4 regions of the Streptomyces sp. NPDC031340 genome follow, and region 1 is predicted to be linked to each of the others. Evidence: riboswitches for the same ligand, from Rfam matches in the RefSeq annotation. Region 1 holds a riboswitch; each other region holds the start of a gene.

Region 1 (3,399 bases):
CACGACCCGTGCTGCCGTCGTCGAGGCCGACCTCGACCTCGACCGTGGGATTGCCTCGGGAGTCCAGGATTTCCCGGGCTACGACGACGTCGATGGACGGCACGAGCATCTCCTTCGTGGATGTGACGCTGGTAGTGCGGGGCACTTGGGCCTGACGGCCCGTCTTGCAGCCTTGCGACTAGAGCCTAACCGTCCCGGGGCCGTCGGCAGCCGACCGACCGTCCCGTGGACAAGGTCAGACGGTACCTATTGTTCACCCCCGGAACAAAGCGAGGTGAACAACGCGTGCACAGCGGGCATCGGGGGCAGAGAAAAACCCCGCCCCGGTGCGTACGGGGGAACACGCACCGGGGCGGGGAGTCTGCGGGGCCGGGGGCGGTCCCGACGTCCCCCACCGTGGGGGGCGCGGCTGTGAGCGGCCTGTGATCCGGCTACCGGACGGCTGTCACTTCAGGTGCAGCTGCTGGCCCGGGTAGATGAGGTCGGCGTGCTCGACGATGTCCTTGTTCAGCCGGAACACCTTCTTCCAGCCGCCCTTGACGTCGTGCTCGGCGGCGATCGCGGAGAGCGTGTCGCCCTTGACGACCTTGTACTCGCCGTCGCCCTTCTTGACCTTCTTGCCGGTCGGGGTGGTGACGGTCTTCTGCGACGTCACGGCCGGGCGCTCGGTGGAGCGGGTGGCGCTCTGCTGCTCGGTGGAGCGGGTGGCGGTGTCGCCCGACGAAGAGGAGTCGCCCGACGAAGAGGAGTCGCCCGACGAGGAGGAGTCGCCCGACGAGGAGGAGTCGCCCGACGAGGAGGAAGAGGAGCCGGAGGAGCCGGAGGACGACGGCGCCCCGGCGGAGCCGTCGTAGGAGGCGCCGGACAGGCCCGTGCCGCAGACCGGCCAGGCGCCCTTGCCCTGGGCGGCGAGGACCTTCTCGGCGACGGCGATCTGCTGCGCCTTGCTTGCCTGGTCGGCGGTGGAGGCGTACTGCGTGCCGCCGTACGCGGCCCAGGTGGAGGCGGAGAACTGCAGGCCGCCGTAGTAGCCGTTGCCGGTGTTGATGGACCAGTTGCCGCCGGACTCGCACTGGGCGACGGCGTCCCACTCGGAGGCGGTGGCGGCGGAGGCGTTGCCGGCCGCCAGCAGCGGGGCGGCGACGGCGGCGCCGGTGACACCGGCGACGGCGACGGCGCGGGTGGAGCGCTGGAGAACAGTCGGACGACGGTGCTTGCCCTTGCCGGAAAACAGCATGGTTGATCCCCTCACCGACGCCTGCGAGGTGAGCTGTCGGGTTCGGGCCGGTTGAGTTGCCCGGCCGCCCACCTCCCGGTGCGCGGCTCCACCCCTAGCCGTTCCCGCCCCTCAAGGGCCGGGCCCGGCACTTACCTTGGGTCCCCCGCTCCTGCCTACGGCGCTTGACGCGACGACTGTTCCCGGACGGCCGCTGGCAGGATTCGGCGTTGCGGCAGCCGGGGCCCGCGTTGGCGAGCGGTCATGACCGTAGACACGGAATCCACCGGATTTCAAAGACGATCAGGGCCTCTGAGACTCATCCCACACTTTCACCAAACCAGACATTCCATGGCGAAAGCGGACGTCAACTCCCGCTAGTTTTCGCCCGTTTCCGCCCCGACTCGCAGGGTCTGACCGGGGACGATGTGGCTCGGGTCGGCGCCGATCGCCTTCTCGTTCAGGGAGTAGAGCTCGCGCCACCCGCCGTCGACGTCGAGCGCGTCCGCGACGGAGGCGAGGGTGTCGCCGGCGCGGACCGTGTAGGCGTCGGTCTCGTCGGCGTCGTCGGCGTCCGTGCGCGCGGCATGGCGGCCCGAGGATGCCTCCGTGGAGCGGTTGTTGGCCGCCTCGTCGGCGCTGCCGCCGCGGTGGCGGCCGGTGCCGGAGTCTCCGCCGGCGCCGCTGCCGGTGCCGAGGGAGCCGGTGTCGACGAGGCTCCAGGAGCCCACGGCCTGCTCCAAGTTGTCCGTGTCGTCGCTTTCAGCCGTTTCGTCGGGTGAACCGTCGGACGTCCGCGACACGGACGGGGAGGCGGACGGCGAAGCCGACTTGTCGGACTTGGCAGGCTTGTCCGTTGTCTTGGCGGAGCCCTTCGACGCGCCGGGGGACGCGGACGCGTCGGACGGGGCGTCGGACGGCGAGGACGTGCCGGACGGGCCGGACGTGCCGCCGGACGAGCCGCCCGACCTGCCGGACGAGCCGTTGGACAGGCCGGTGGAGTCGGTGGCGCCGGTGGAGTCGGACGAGTCGTCACCGATCCCGGTGTCGATGTCGGCCGCGCCCTTGTCCTTGTCGAGCCCGGAGGTCAGCCCGCAGGTGGCGAAGGCGCCGACGCCCTGGTCGGCGAGTATCTTCTCGGCGACGGCTATCTGCTGGTTGCGGCTGGCCAGGTCGGCGCTCGGCGCGTAGTCGAGGCCGCCGTACTTCTCCCAGTCCTCCTGGGACAGCCGCAGACCGCCGGAGAAGCCGTTGCCGCTGTTCTCGCTCCAGGAGCCGCCGGTCTCGCACTCCGCCACCTTGTCCCACGTCGAACCGTCGGCGGCGTTCGCGGCGGAGGCGCCCAGGAGCGGGATGGCGATGGCGGAGCCGGTCACTCCGGCCGCGACGAGGAGAGCCGGAGCCTGGCGGGGGCGACGGTGACGACCGTTCCCGGAGAGCATGCGGAGACCTTTCGCGAGACAGCGGTGACCCACGCGGCAAACGGTGTTCGAAGCAGCCGCGTTGATGGGTGAAGGTATAGGCAGACGATCACTTGTCACAAGTTAATGCCGCACAGATCACGTGAAGATCACAGACTTGAGCGCGTGTCATGTTTTCGGGCACGGGGGACACCCGCCCAGGACGCGGATACTCCGGCCCAGGCCGCGGACTCACTCGCCCAGGACGCCGGACACGCTCACCCAAGTGGGGTGAACTCGACCGGCAGGGTGCGCAGTCCGCGCATGATGAGGCCGCCGCGCCACCTCAACTCGGCCGGTTCCACCGCGAGTCGGAGGTCCGGCAGCCGGGTCAGCAGCGTGGAGAGCGCGGTCTGGCCCTCCAGGCGGGCGAGCGGGGCGCCGAGGCAGTAGTGGATGCCGTGGCCGTACCCCAGGTGCTGGTTGTCGCGGCGGGAGAGGTCGAGAGTGTCCGGCTCGGCGAACCGCTCCGGGTCCCGGTCCGCCGCGGCGAGCACGACCAGCACGGGGTCGCCGGCGGCGATGTCCTGCCCGCCGAGGCTCAGCGGCCGGGTCGCGAACCGCCAGGTGGCGATCTCCACCGGGCCGTCGTAGCGCAGGAGTTCCTCGACGCCGGTCTCCAGCAGGCCGCGCTCGCCGGCGGCCAGGGAGTGCTGGAGGCGGGATCGCTGGGCGGGGTGGGTCAGCAGCGCGTAGGTCCCGTTGCCGATGAGGTTGACGGTC
Region 2 (3,399 bases), on a different contig from region 1:
CGGTGGGCGCCAAGTAGCCCGCCGCACAGTCCGACGCCGCCTCCTGCCCGGCGTCAGTCGAGCAGGCGCTCGCGCAGCCGCTCCCGGACCGCCGGGGTCATGCCGAGCCCCTGCTCCAGGTAGGACTCGACCCCGCCCCACGTCTCCTCGATGGTCTCGAAGGCCGCCGCCAGGTATTCCTCGCGCGCCTCGAACAGCGGGCTGAGCAGCTCCATGACCTCGGGGGAGTAGGCCGAGGGCGAGCTGGAGCCGCGGCGCACCCGGTAGCGGCGGTGCTTGGCGTTCGACTCCAGGTAGTCGGCGAAGATCGCGTCCCGCTCCACGCCCACGGCGAGCAGGGTCACGGCGATCGACAGGCCCGCGCGGTCCTTGCCCGCGGCGCAGTGCATCAGCGCGGGCACGCTGTCCTCGGCCAGCGCGTGCAGCACGCGCGTGTGCTCGCCGGTGCGCTCCTTGACGATCAGCCGGTACGAGCCGATCATGCGGCCGGCCGCCTTGCCGTCCCCGAGTATCTCGCGCAGCTGGTCGAGGTCTCCGTCCCGGACCATCTTCCAGAACTCGGCGCCGTCCGCCGGGTCGCTCAGCGGCAGGTTCACGTTCCGCACGCCCGGCAGCTCGACGTCCGGGCCCTCCAGCTTCTGGTCCGCCGCGTTGCGGAAGTCGAAGACGGTGTGCAGCCCCAGCGAGGCGAGGAAGGCGGCGTCCTCCGCGGTGGCGTGCGCGAGGTGGCCGCTGCGGAACAGCACTCCGTGGCGCACCCGTCGTCCGTCCACCGTCGGCAGGCCCCCCACGTCGCGGAAGTTGCGAATTCCTGCCAGCTCGGGCTCGGTCGACGGGATCTGCTGCGTCACGGGGGCTCCTCCCAGCCGTCCCCGCCGGCGCTGCTCGTCGACGGGCACCTCCTTGACGATACGACACGCACACCCCGGCTCAGCAGGGGGTGTGTGGCCTGACCGTGCGGAGCCGACGGTGGTATCGCCCACGTCTGAGTCTTCTGTCCGAATTAGTGCTTTGGGTGGATTTCGTTGCAACTCGCTCCGGAATAAGGAAAGCTGGCGCGAGTGCGCGTGAGCATCGTCATATCGGTCACCGTGAGTCGCCCGTCATGTTCACGTAATGCGCATTGGTTTTCAGGGAATTTGGCCGATACGGACGGCTCGGAATCGACGGAGGGTGACCGCGAATTCCCATTGGGGATCAAGGGAAACGTGCGCCTCCCGCAACCTCTTGTTGTCCCTTCGCGCCGTGGTCGCTTACGTTCGCCAGGCAATCCGGACGGACGCCTAATCCTGCCGCCGCCCGGAATCCCGCACCACTCACCCGTGCACGGCAGGAGCGGGGGACCCGCAGGTAGAACCGCCTGTCCGGTCTCCGGAACAGGCTTGGGGTCAAGTCGCGCCCACGGCGCGGCCGGACAGCTCCAGTCCGCACCCGACAGCTCACCTCGCAGGCGCCGGAGAGGAATTCGTCATGCCCGCGAAGGGTAAGCACCGCCGCCCCAAGTCCCAGCGGTTCACCCGCTCCATCGCCGTCGCCGGAACCGGCGGCGCCGCGCTCGCCCTCCCCCTGCTGGGGGCCACCGGCGCCCACGCCGACACCGCGCAGCCGGTTTCGCAGAAGACCGTGCAGTCCCTTTCCGGCGCCGAGAAGACGGCGGCCGAGGGGAAGAAGGCGGCCAAGGGCAAGGCCGCGAACAATGCGCGGGTGCGGACCTATTCGGTGCGCAAGGGCGACTGCCTCTCGAAGATCGCCGAGGAGCAGAGCGTCCGCGGCGGCTGGCAGAAGCTCTACGCGGACAACCGCGAGGCCGTGGGCGACGACCCGTCGCTGATCCACCCCGGCCTGAGGCTCGTCATCGGCAAGAAGGCCGCGGCCGGCGCCACCAAGTCGTCGTCCGCTTCGCCTTTTTCATCCACTTCGCCGTCTTCGTCCTCGTCTTCTTCGGCGTCCTCCCCGGCTCCCGCGCCTGCCGCCGGCTCTCCGTCCGCTTCCTCCGCCGACCCGTCTCCCTCGGCGTCCGCGGACCCGTCCTCCTCGCAGTCGGCGACGGTCGCCCAGGTCGCCGAGACCACCGGCACCTCCACCGGCACCTCCAGCGGTTACACCCTCCCGGTCTCCGGGGCCGGCGTCGGCACCGGATACCGCGTCGCGGGCAGCATGTGGTCCAGCGGCTACCACACCGGCGTCGACTTCGTCGTGCCGACCGGCACCTCGCTGAAGGCCGTGGGCGCCGGCACGGTCGTCTCCGCGGGCTGGGGCGGCGCCTACGGCAACCAGGTCGTCATCCAGCTGAGCGACGGCTACTACGCCCAGTACGCCCACCTCTCGCAGCTCTCCGTCTCGGCCGGCCAGACCGTCACCACCGGCCAGCAGATCGGCCTCTCCGGCGCGACCGGCAACGTGACCGGCCCGCACCTGCACTTCGAGATCCGCACCACGCCGAACTACGGCTCCGACGTGGACCCGGTCGGCTACCTCCGCTCCAAGGGCGTCGCCGTCGGCTGACGGCTCCCCGACCGCCCGGCATGCCGCCGAGGGGCGGACCCCGATCCCCGGGTCCGGCCCTCGGCCGTCGCCGTGCGCGGGTGCGGGTGCGGGTGCGGGTGCGGGTGCGGGTGCGGCTTATTCCGGGTTTGGCGAACAATTTAGGCGTGGCTTATCTCACCGTTCGTCAAGCCCTCCCTACGGTCGCGTAGGTCACATTGAGCGGTGAATCATGACCTGCTGTGGCAGACGATTCGAAGAGTGACAGCAGATCAGTGATCGGGTCGTACGTCGCGGTGGGGGACAGCTTCACCGAGGGCGTCGGCGACCCGGGTCCCGACGGGGCGTTCGTCGGCTGGGCGGACCGCTTCGCGGTGCTCCTCGCCGACCGGCGGCCCGAGGGCGACTTCACGTACACCAACCTCGCCGTGCGCGGCAGGCTGCTCGACCAGATCGTGGCCGAGCAGGTCCCGCAGGCCGTCGGACTCGCTCCGGACCTGGTGTCCTTCTGCGCGGGCGGCAACGACATCCTCCGGCCCGGCACCGACCCCGACGAGGTCGCCGAGCGGTTCGAGCGGGCGGTCGCACGGCTCACCGAGGCCGCCGGCACCGTCCTGGTGACGACGGGCTTCGACACCCGTGGCGTGCCGGTGCTCAAGCGCCTGCGCGGCAAGATCGCCACCTACAACGGCCATGTACGAGCCATCGCCGACCGCTACGGCTGTCCCGTGCTGGACCTGTGGTCCCTGAAGTCCGTCCAGGACCGCCGGGCCTGGGACGGCGACCGGCTCCACCTCTCGCCCGAGGGGCACACGCGCGTGGCGCTGCGCGCCGGCCAGGTCCTCGGCCTGGAGGTGCCGGCCGACCCCGAGCAGCCCTGGCCGCCGCTTCCGCCGCGCGGCACCCTGGAGATCC
Region 3 (3,399 bases), on a different contig from region 1:
ATTCTCACCCGAATCGGTGAGGATTGGTGTTTTCCGTGGTCTCCATCTGACCAAACAGCCCGTCAGGAAGCGTCAGACCGCGGAGCCAACTCCGTGTACGTCTGGGGTATGACACGAGGGGGCGGCGCGTCCGCCTACCCGTAGGGGTGCGGCGCGGCGGAGTGACGTACGCCACTGCGCGAGCGGTCCGGCAAGGGGCAGGGTCGGGTTCGGGTTCGGGTCCGGCCGGGCCGGGGGGCGTCACCCGGCGCGGTGCACCACCGCGTCGCACAGCTGCACCAGCGCCGCCTTCGCGTCGCATTCCGGGAGCGGGGCGAGGGCCGCCCGGGCGTCCTCCGCGTACCGCACCGTGTCGCGCCGCGCCTGCTCCAGCGCGGGGTGCGCCCGCAGCTCCGCCAGCGCCCGGGCGTGGAGCGCGTCGTCGGTCAGGTCGGAGTCCAGCAGCTCGCACAGGGCGATGTCCTCGGCGAGCCCCAGCCGGGCCGCCCGCTCCCGCAGCCGCAGCACCGGCAGCGTCGGGACGCCCTCCCGCAGGTCCGTGCCCGGGGTCTTCCCGGACTCGTGCGAGTCGGAGGCGATGTCCAGCACGTCGTCGGCCAGCTGGAAGGCGACGCCGAGCCGCTCCCCGTACTGGGTGAGCACGTCGACGACCGTCTCGTCGGCGCCCGACATCATCGCGCCGAACCGGCAGGACACGGCCACCAGCGACCCCGTCTTGCCGCCCAGGACGTCGAGGTAGTGCTCGACCGGGTCCCGGCCGTCCTGCGGGCCCGCGGTCTCCAGGATCTGCCCGGTGACCAGCCGCTCGAACGCCTCGGCCTGCACCCGGACCGCCTCGGGCCCCAGGTCGGCCAGGATGTGCGAGGCGCGGGCGAACAGGAAGTCGCCGGTGAGGACCGCCACCGAGTTGCCCCAGCGCGTGTTCGCGCTGTCCACGCCGCGCCGCACCGCCGCCTCGTCCATGACGTCGTCGTGGTACAGGGTCGCGAGGTGGGTCAGCTCCACGACCACGGCCGAAGGCACGATCCCCGGCGCGTACGGGTCACCGAACCGGGCGGCGAGCATCACGAGAAGCGGACGGAACCGCTTTCCGCCCGCCCGCACCAGGTGCTGGGCGGCCTCCGTGATGAAGGGGACCTCGCTCTTGGTGGCTTCGAGCAGTCCCTCCTCGACAGCCGCCATTCCGGCCTGGACATCGGCTTCCAGAGCCTGGTCCCGCACGCTCAGCCCGAATGGCCCGACGACGGTCACGAGGGGTCTCCTGTCTGCTGGTGTCTGCTGGCGATTACACGGTTTGTCGATAGGTCGCTGCCCCCACTCAAGTCAGCGTATCCGGTCGGCTTTCGATCACCCATGCCGCCCACCCGTCCAGCACGGGCGGTATGGGATCACGGCCGGTATGTTTTCGATCACCAGATAAGACCAGACATTCATAGACTTACCCGATCAGTCGGCGGGGGGAGCGCGCACCAGAGGCCGGCGGCAGCGACTGCACAGAACCCCCTCTTTGACGTGGGCACGCAGGACGCTCCCGGCGGCACGGGAGGACGGCACCCGGACGACCCCCGACCGCACCCGACCGCACCCGACCGCACCCGCCGAGCCATCCATGGACCGCCCGCCGTCCATCCATGAAGTGCCCACCGAGCCGCCCACCGAGCGTCAACCCGGCGGCGCGACACCGCCCCGACCCACGGGCAGCCCATTGCAACCGAGTTGGCCTCATTGACCGTTTTGCCGCACTTGTGAATGCCCGTGAGTTGGCTCACGCCCCGCCCCGTGCCGCCGCCCGCGCGTCACCCCCTCACATCCCTTTACGCGCTACGCACTTGACCCTTGGCTGCTGCAAAGGATCAAGCACCCCATACCCCCCACATCAAGGTCAAAAAGCCCGGCATACGAAACCGCCACTTGTTCCGGACATGTGCTCTCGCATACGTTCCCGGCCTGTCGGGCGGACGCCGAATCCTGCCGCCGCCCGGGAACACCCATCGACGAACTCACGCACGGCAGGAGCGGGGGAACCAGGTAAGTCGCCGGACCGGGCACCGTCCCGGCCCGGCTGGGGGTGAAGTCGCGTCGCCGCAGGGCGAGGCGGCCGGGCATCTCCCGCCCGAACCCGACAGCTCACCTCGCAGGCGCCGGAGAGGAACCGTCATGTCTGCAGCCGCCCGGCACCCCCGCGTCAGAAATTCCCGTCTCGTCCGCAAACTCGCCGTCGCCGGCACAGGTCTCGCCGTGCTCGCCCTGCCGCTCGTCGGCGCGACCGAGGCGTCAGCGGCCACCTCGACCGCCGTCACCGCCGCCTCGCTCGGCTACCCCAACAACCTCGACGGCTGGATCCGGGCCTCCCTCAACGTGATGGCGCAGAAGGGCATCCCGGGCTCCTACGACGGCATCTACCGCAACGTCATGCGCGAGTCCTCGGGCAACCCGAACGCGATCAACAACTGGGACTCGAACGCCGCCGCCGGCACCCCCTCCAAGGGCCTGCTGCAGGTCATCGACCCGACGTTCGCCGCCTACCACGTGCCCGGCACGGCGTACGACCCCTACGACCCGGTCGCGAACATCACCGCCGCCTGCAACTACGCTGCCAAGCGCTACGGTTCGATCGACAACGTCTACGGCGCCTACTGAGCCGACACGGACTCGGCCCCGGAGAAGAGCCGCTCGAGGACGACGGCGATGCCGTCGTCCTCGTTCGACAGGGTGACCTCGTCGGCGACGGCGCGGAGTTCGGGGTGGGCGTTGGCCATGGCGACGCCGTGCGCGGCCCAGTCGAACATGGGGATGTCGTTGGGCATGTCCCCGAAGGCGATCGTCTGGTGCGCACCCAGGCCGAGGTGCTCGGCGGCCAGCGCGAGGCCGGTCGCCTTGGTGACCCCGCACGGCTGGAGCTCGACGGTGCCGGGTCCCGACATGGTGACCGTGGCGAGGGGACCGACCACCGCGCGCGCCGTCTCCGTCAACTCGTCGTCCGTGAGGTCGGGGTGACGCAGCAGCACCTTGCTGATCGGCGCGCTCCACAGATCGTCGCGGCGCCCGACCCGCACGGCGGGCAGGGTGGGGTGCGGCATGAGGTAGCCGGGCTCGATGAGCGTGAGTCCGTCGACGCCGTCCTGGTCGACGGCCGCGTACACCTCTCCGACCTCGGCCTCTATCTTCCCGAGCGCGGTCTCGGCCAGTTCCCGGTCCAGGGTGACGGACCACAGCAGGCGGTCCGCCGAGGCGTCGTAGACCTGTGCGCCCTGCGCGCACACCGCGAGCCCGCCGCCGCCCAGGGCGTCCAGCAGCGGCCGTACGCGCGGCGCCGGCCGGCCCGTGACGACGAGGTGCCGGGCGCCGGCCTCAGCCGCCCGCGCGAGCGCGGCGAGGGAACGGTCGGAGAGCGTGTCG
Region 4 (3,399 bases), on a different contig from region 1:
GCTGTCCGCCGCCGTCTCCCTGGACGGCTACCTCGACGACGCCGGCCCCGAGCGGCTCCTGCTCTCCGGCCCGGCGGACTTCGACCGGGTCGACGAGGTGCGTGCTTCCGTCGACGCGATCCTGGTCGGTGCCGGGACCATCCGGGCCGACAACCCGCGGCTGCTGGTCAACTCGGAGCGGCGTCGCGCCGACCGGGTGTCCGCGGGGCGGTCCGCGTACCCGCTCAAGGTCACGGTCAGCGCGTCCGGAGAACTCGATCCGGCGGCGCGGTTCTGGCACACGGGCGGCGAGAAGGTCCTCTACACGACGGGCGAGGGCGCCGAGCGGGCCCGCGCGCTGGGTCTCGCCGCCGACGTCGTCGTGCTGGGCGACGAGGTCGGCTGGCGGCCGCTGCTGCGGCATCTGCACGACGTCCGGGGGGTGCGCCGTCTCATGGTGGAGGGCGGGGGGCTGGTGCACACCCAGCTGCTCCAGCAGGGGCTCGCCGACGAGCTGCAGCTCGTGCTGGCGCCGCTGTTCGTGGGCGACCCCGCCGCGCCGCGGCTGTTCGGTCCGGGGGCGTACCAGGGCGGGCGGCTGCGGCTGCTGGAGACACGGCGGATCGAGGACGTCGTCCTCATGCGGTACGAGCCGACGGCTCCCGGCGCCGGGGAGGTCGCCGTGGCCGCCGACCGCCACTGGCTGGCTCTCGCGTGCGAGCTGGCGGAGCTGTGTCCGCCGTCGCGGACGGCGTTCAGCGTGGGGGCGGTGGTGGTGGCCGGTGACGGCACGGAGCTGGCCCGGGGGTACTCCCGTGAGGGCGACGATCCTGTGGTGCACGCCGAGGAGGCGGCTCTGGCGAAGCTCGATCCGGCCGATCCCCGGCTCGCCGGCGCCACGGTCTACAGCAGCCTCGAGCCGTGCGCCCGGCGCGCGTCCCGGCCGAAGCCGTGCGCGCGTCTGATCCTCGACGCGGGGGTGCGGCGGGTGGTGACGGCTTGGCGGGAGCCCGACACGTTCGTCGAGAGCGCGGACGGGAGCGGGCTGTTGGCGGGGGAGGGGGTCGACGTGGTCGTGCTGCCGGAGTACGCGGAGCGGGCCGCGGCGCCGAATCGGCATCTGGTGGGGTAGCGGGGCGCCGGGTGCGGGGTGCCTGCGGCGGCTTGTCGCGGTTCGGTGGGGGTGCGCCACTGCCTGCGGCGGCTTGTCGCGGTTCGGTGGGGGTGCGCCAGTGCCTGCGGCGGCTTGTCGCCGGTCGGTGGGGGTGCGCCAGTGCCTGCGGCGCCTGTGCGGGTCTCGGGGGGTGCGCGTTGCGCCGACGGTGGGGGGAAGTCGGGGCCGGGACGGGGGTGTCCGTCCTCGGAACGGCGCGGAATCGGTGGGCTCGGAGGTGCTGGGGTTGACGCGCCAACCGCTGCGGGCGGACACCCCCGTCCCGTCCCCTTCCCGCCGTGGGCGGCCGACGGCGCGCTCCGCGGAGAAACGCGTGTGCTTGCGGTCCCGCGCATGGCGTACACTGGTGACACAACGACGCGGGGTGGAGCAGCTCGGTAGCTCGCTGGGCTCATAACCCAGAGGTCGCAGGTTCAAATCCTGTCCCCGCTACTCAAGGCCGACGGCCGGGATCGAAATGATCCCGGCCGTCGGTGTTTTCGCGCGGTCGGTCACCGGGAGTGATGGGGTGACCGCCCTGCGCAGTGCGGTCGACGGGCCGTCCGGGGTGAAGGGTGGGGTCAACTCGCCCGTTTTTAGGTGGTCATGGGGACGTACGTCCGGCGTGGATTCGTTAATGATCAAGCGGAACAGCTTGGAAACGAGCCCCTGCGTCTATTAACGTTCGATAACGCAGCGCGGTCGTCCCAGCCGTCACAAGAGGCGGCTCCGTGCGCACGCGCCGAATCCCGCAAGGGAACCGGGGAACCACCACCCTGGGGTGAATCGCGCGAATACCGCCGTGGAAGCACGGTCGATATACGCGCGTAGGAGACCTTCCTGCTCCGAACCCGTCAGCTAACCCGGTAGGCGAGGAGGAAGGAAAGGAGCACGCCCACGTGGCGTCCAACCCGCCTGCCCCGACAGCCCCGTTCCAGCCGAGTGACACCTTCGGCTACGGCGGCTACCGCACCGACGAGGGCCCGTGGGAGGCATGGAACCCCACTGAGGATTCCGTCCGTCCCGTCCGTGGCCGGCATCGCGTCTCCAAGCAGCGCGGCGGGGGACTCGCCCGCAGCTCCACGGTTCTCGGCGTCGGCGTCATAGCCGCCGTCGGCGCGGGCGGCATGGCCAGCGCCAACACCGGCAAGCCGCCGGTGTCCATCTCCATGCCCGACCTGCCCTCGGTCGGTTCGCTGATCTCCGACGACGAGCCCGAGCCGCAGGGGTCCGCCACTCCGCTCAGCAGCGTCGGCGTGACCTCGGCGGAGAGCACCAAGGACGCCGGCGAGGCGCTGCGCGACCGCATCATGGCGCAGGCCGAGTCGCAGCAGGTCCAGGTCGAGACCAAGACGCAGCGGGCCACCGAGGCCGCCGTCGCCAAGCAGGTCGCCGACGCGGCCGCGCAGGCCGAGAAGGCGGCCGCCGCGAAGGCCGCCGCCGCCAAGGACAAGGCGGAGGCGGAGGCCAAGAAGAAGGCCGAGGCCGCGCGCCTCGCCGAGCTGGCCAAGCAGTACACGCTGCCGACCTCCTCGTACACCATCACCTCGACCTTCGGTCAGGCCGGCTCCATGTGGTCCTCCGGCTACCACACCGGCCTCGACTTCGCCGCCCCGACCGGCACGCTCATCAAGGCCATCCACAGCGGGACCATCACCGAGGCGGGCTGGGCGGGGGCGTACGGCTACCGCACGATCCTGACCCTGGACGACGGCACCGAGCTGTGGTTCTGCCACCAGTCGTCGATCAGCGTGAGCGTGGGCCAGAAGGTCAGCACCGGCGACGTCATCGGGCGCGTGGGCGCCACCGGGAACGTGACCGGCCCGCACCTGCACCTCGAGGTCCACGCGGGCGGGCAGGCCAGTGGCATCGACCCGATGGCCTGGCTGCGCGGCAAGGGACTCAACCCCTGATCTCTCCCTGATCCCCGGCGGTCCTGGCGGCAAACCCCCCGACGTCAGGACTGCCGGTCAGGCGTGTCCGGGAATTCCGGGCAGGTCTCAGTAGCGGTACGGGTTGTACGTGGGGTTCGCGGGGTGTCCGTAGGCCGGCCAGGGCGGTGCGACGACCGGCACGGGGGGAGCCGTCACCCTGGCCGCGTGGTCCAGCGCGGGCCGCGCGATCTCGCGCCGCCACCAGAGTTCGGCCAGCAACTCCCGCTCCCGTACGACGAAGTCGGCGTCCGCGCGTCCGCGCCGTCCCCGGTGCCGCAGGAACGCCAGCGACGTCGCGTACGCCTCGTACTGGGCCACCGTCCGCCTGGCCGG

Evidence for each region. A riboswitch is a leader RNA that binds a small molecule or an ion and turns the genes downstream of it on or off. The one in region 1 is predicted to bind cyclic di-AMP.
Region 2: another riboswitch for cyclic di-AMP. It lies ahead of ACZ5GT_RS05530 (peptidoglycan DD-metalloendopeptidase family protein); the one in region 1 lies ahead of ACZ5GT_RS08730 (transglycosylase family protein).
Region 3: another riboswitch for cyclic di-AMP. It lies ahead of ACZ5GT_RS39855 (transglycosylase SLT domain-containing protein); the one in region 1 lies ahead of ACZ5GT_RS08730 (transglycosylase family protein).
Region 4: another riboswitch for cyclic di-AMP. It lies ahead of ACZ5GT_RS18675 (M23 family metallopeptidase); the one in region 1 lies ahead of ACZ5GT_RS08730 (transglycosylase family protein).

The regions. Positions count from the first base shown of each region.
Region 1 is NZ_JBVIIE010000009.1:39,484-42,882, forward strand. Features, by position in the region: gene eno (phosphopyruvate hydratase) at 1-109, opposite strand, end outside; gene ACZ5GT_RS08730 (transglycosylase family protein) at 446-1,237, opposite strand; cyclic di-AMP (ydaO/yuaA leader) riboswitch at 1,241-1,410, opposite strand; gene ACZ5GT_RS08735 (transglycosylase family protein) at 1,594-2,658, opposite strand; gene ACZ5GT_RS08740 (cytochrome P450 family protein) at 2,895-3,399, opposite strand, start outside.
Region 2 is NZ_JBVIIE010000005.1:198,812-202,210, reverse strand. Features, by position in the region: gene ACZ5GT_RS05540 (DUF6126 family protein) at 1-17, shown strand, start outside; gene ACZ5GT_RS05535 (tyrosine-protein phosphatase) at 54-851, opposite strand; cyclic di-AMP (ydaO/yuaA leader) riboswitch at 1,308-1,466, shown strand; gene ACZ5GT_RS05530 (peptidoglycan DD-metalloendopeptidase family protein) at 1,471-2,505, shown strand; gene ACZ5GT_RS05525 (SGNH/GDSL hydrolase family protein) at 2,760-3,399, shown strand, end outside.
Region 3 is NZ_JBVIIE010000099.1:5,104-8,502, reverse strand. Features, by position in the region: gene ACZ5GT_RS39860 (polyprenyl synthetase family protein) at 241-1,251, opposite strand; cyclic di-AMP (ydaO/yuaA leader) riboswitch at 1,983-2,156, shown strand; gene ACZ5GT_RS39855 (transglycosylase SLT domain-containing protein) at 2,158-2,640, shown strand; gene ACZ5GT_RS39850 (HAD family hydrolase) at 2,634-3,399, opposite strand, start outside.
Region 4 is NZ_JBVIIE010000021.1:113,057-116,455, forward strand. Features, by position in the region: gene ACZ5GT_RS18665 (dihydrofolate reductase family protein) at 1-1,111, shown strand, start outside; tRNA gene ACZ5GT_RS18670 (tRNA-Met) at 1,512-1,585, shown strand; cyclic di-AMP (ydaO/yuaA leader) riboswitch at 1,863-2,020, shown strand; gene ACZ5GT_RS18675 (M23 family metallopeptidase) at 2,032-3,045, shown strand; gene ACZ5GT_RS18680 (PrsW family intramembrane metalloprotease) at 3,133-3,399, opposite strand, start outside.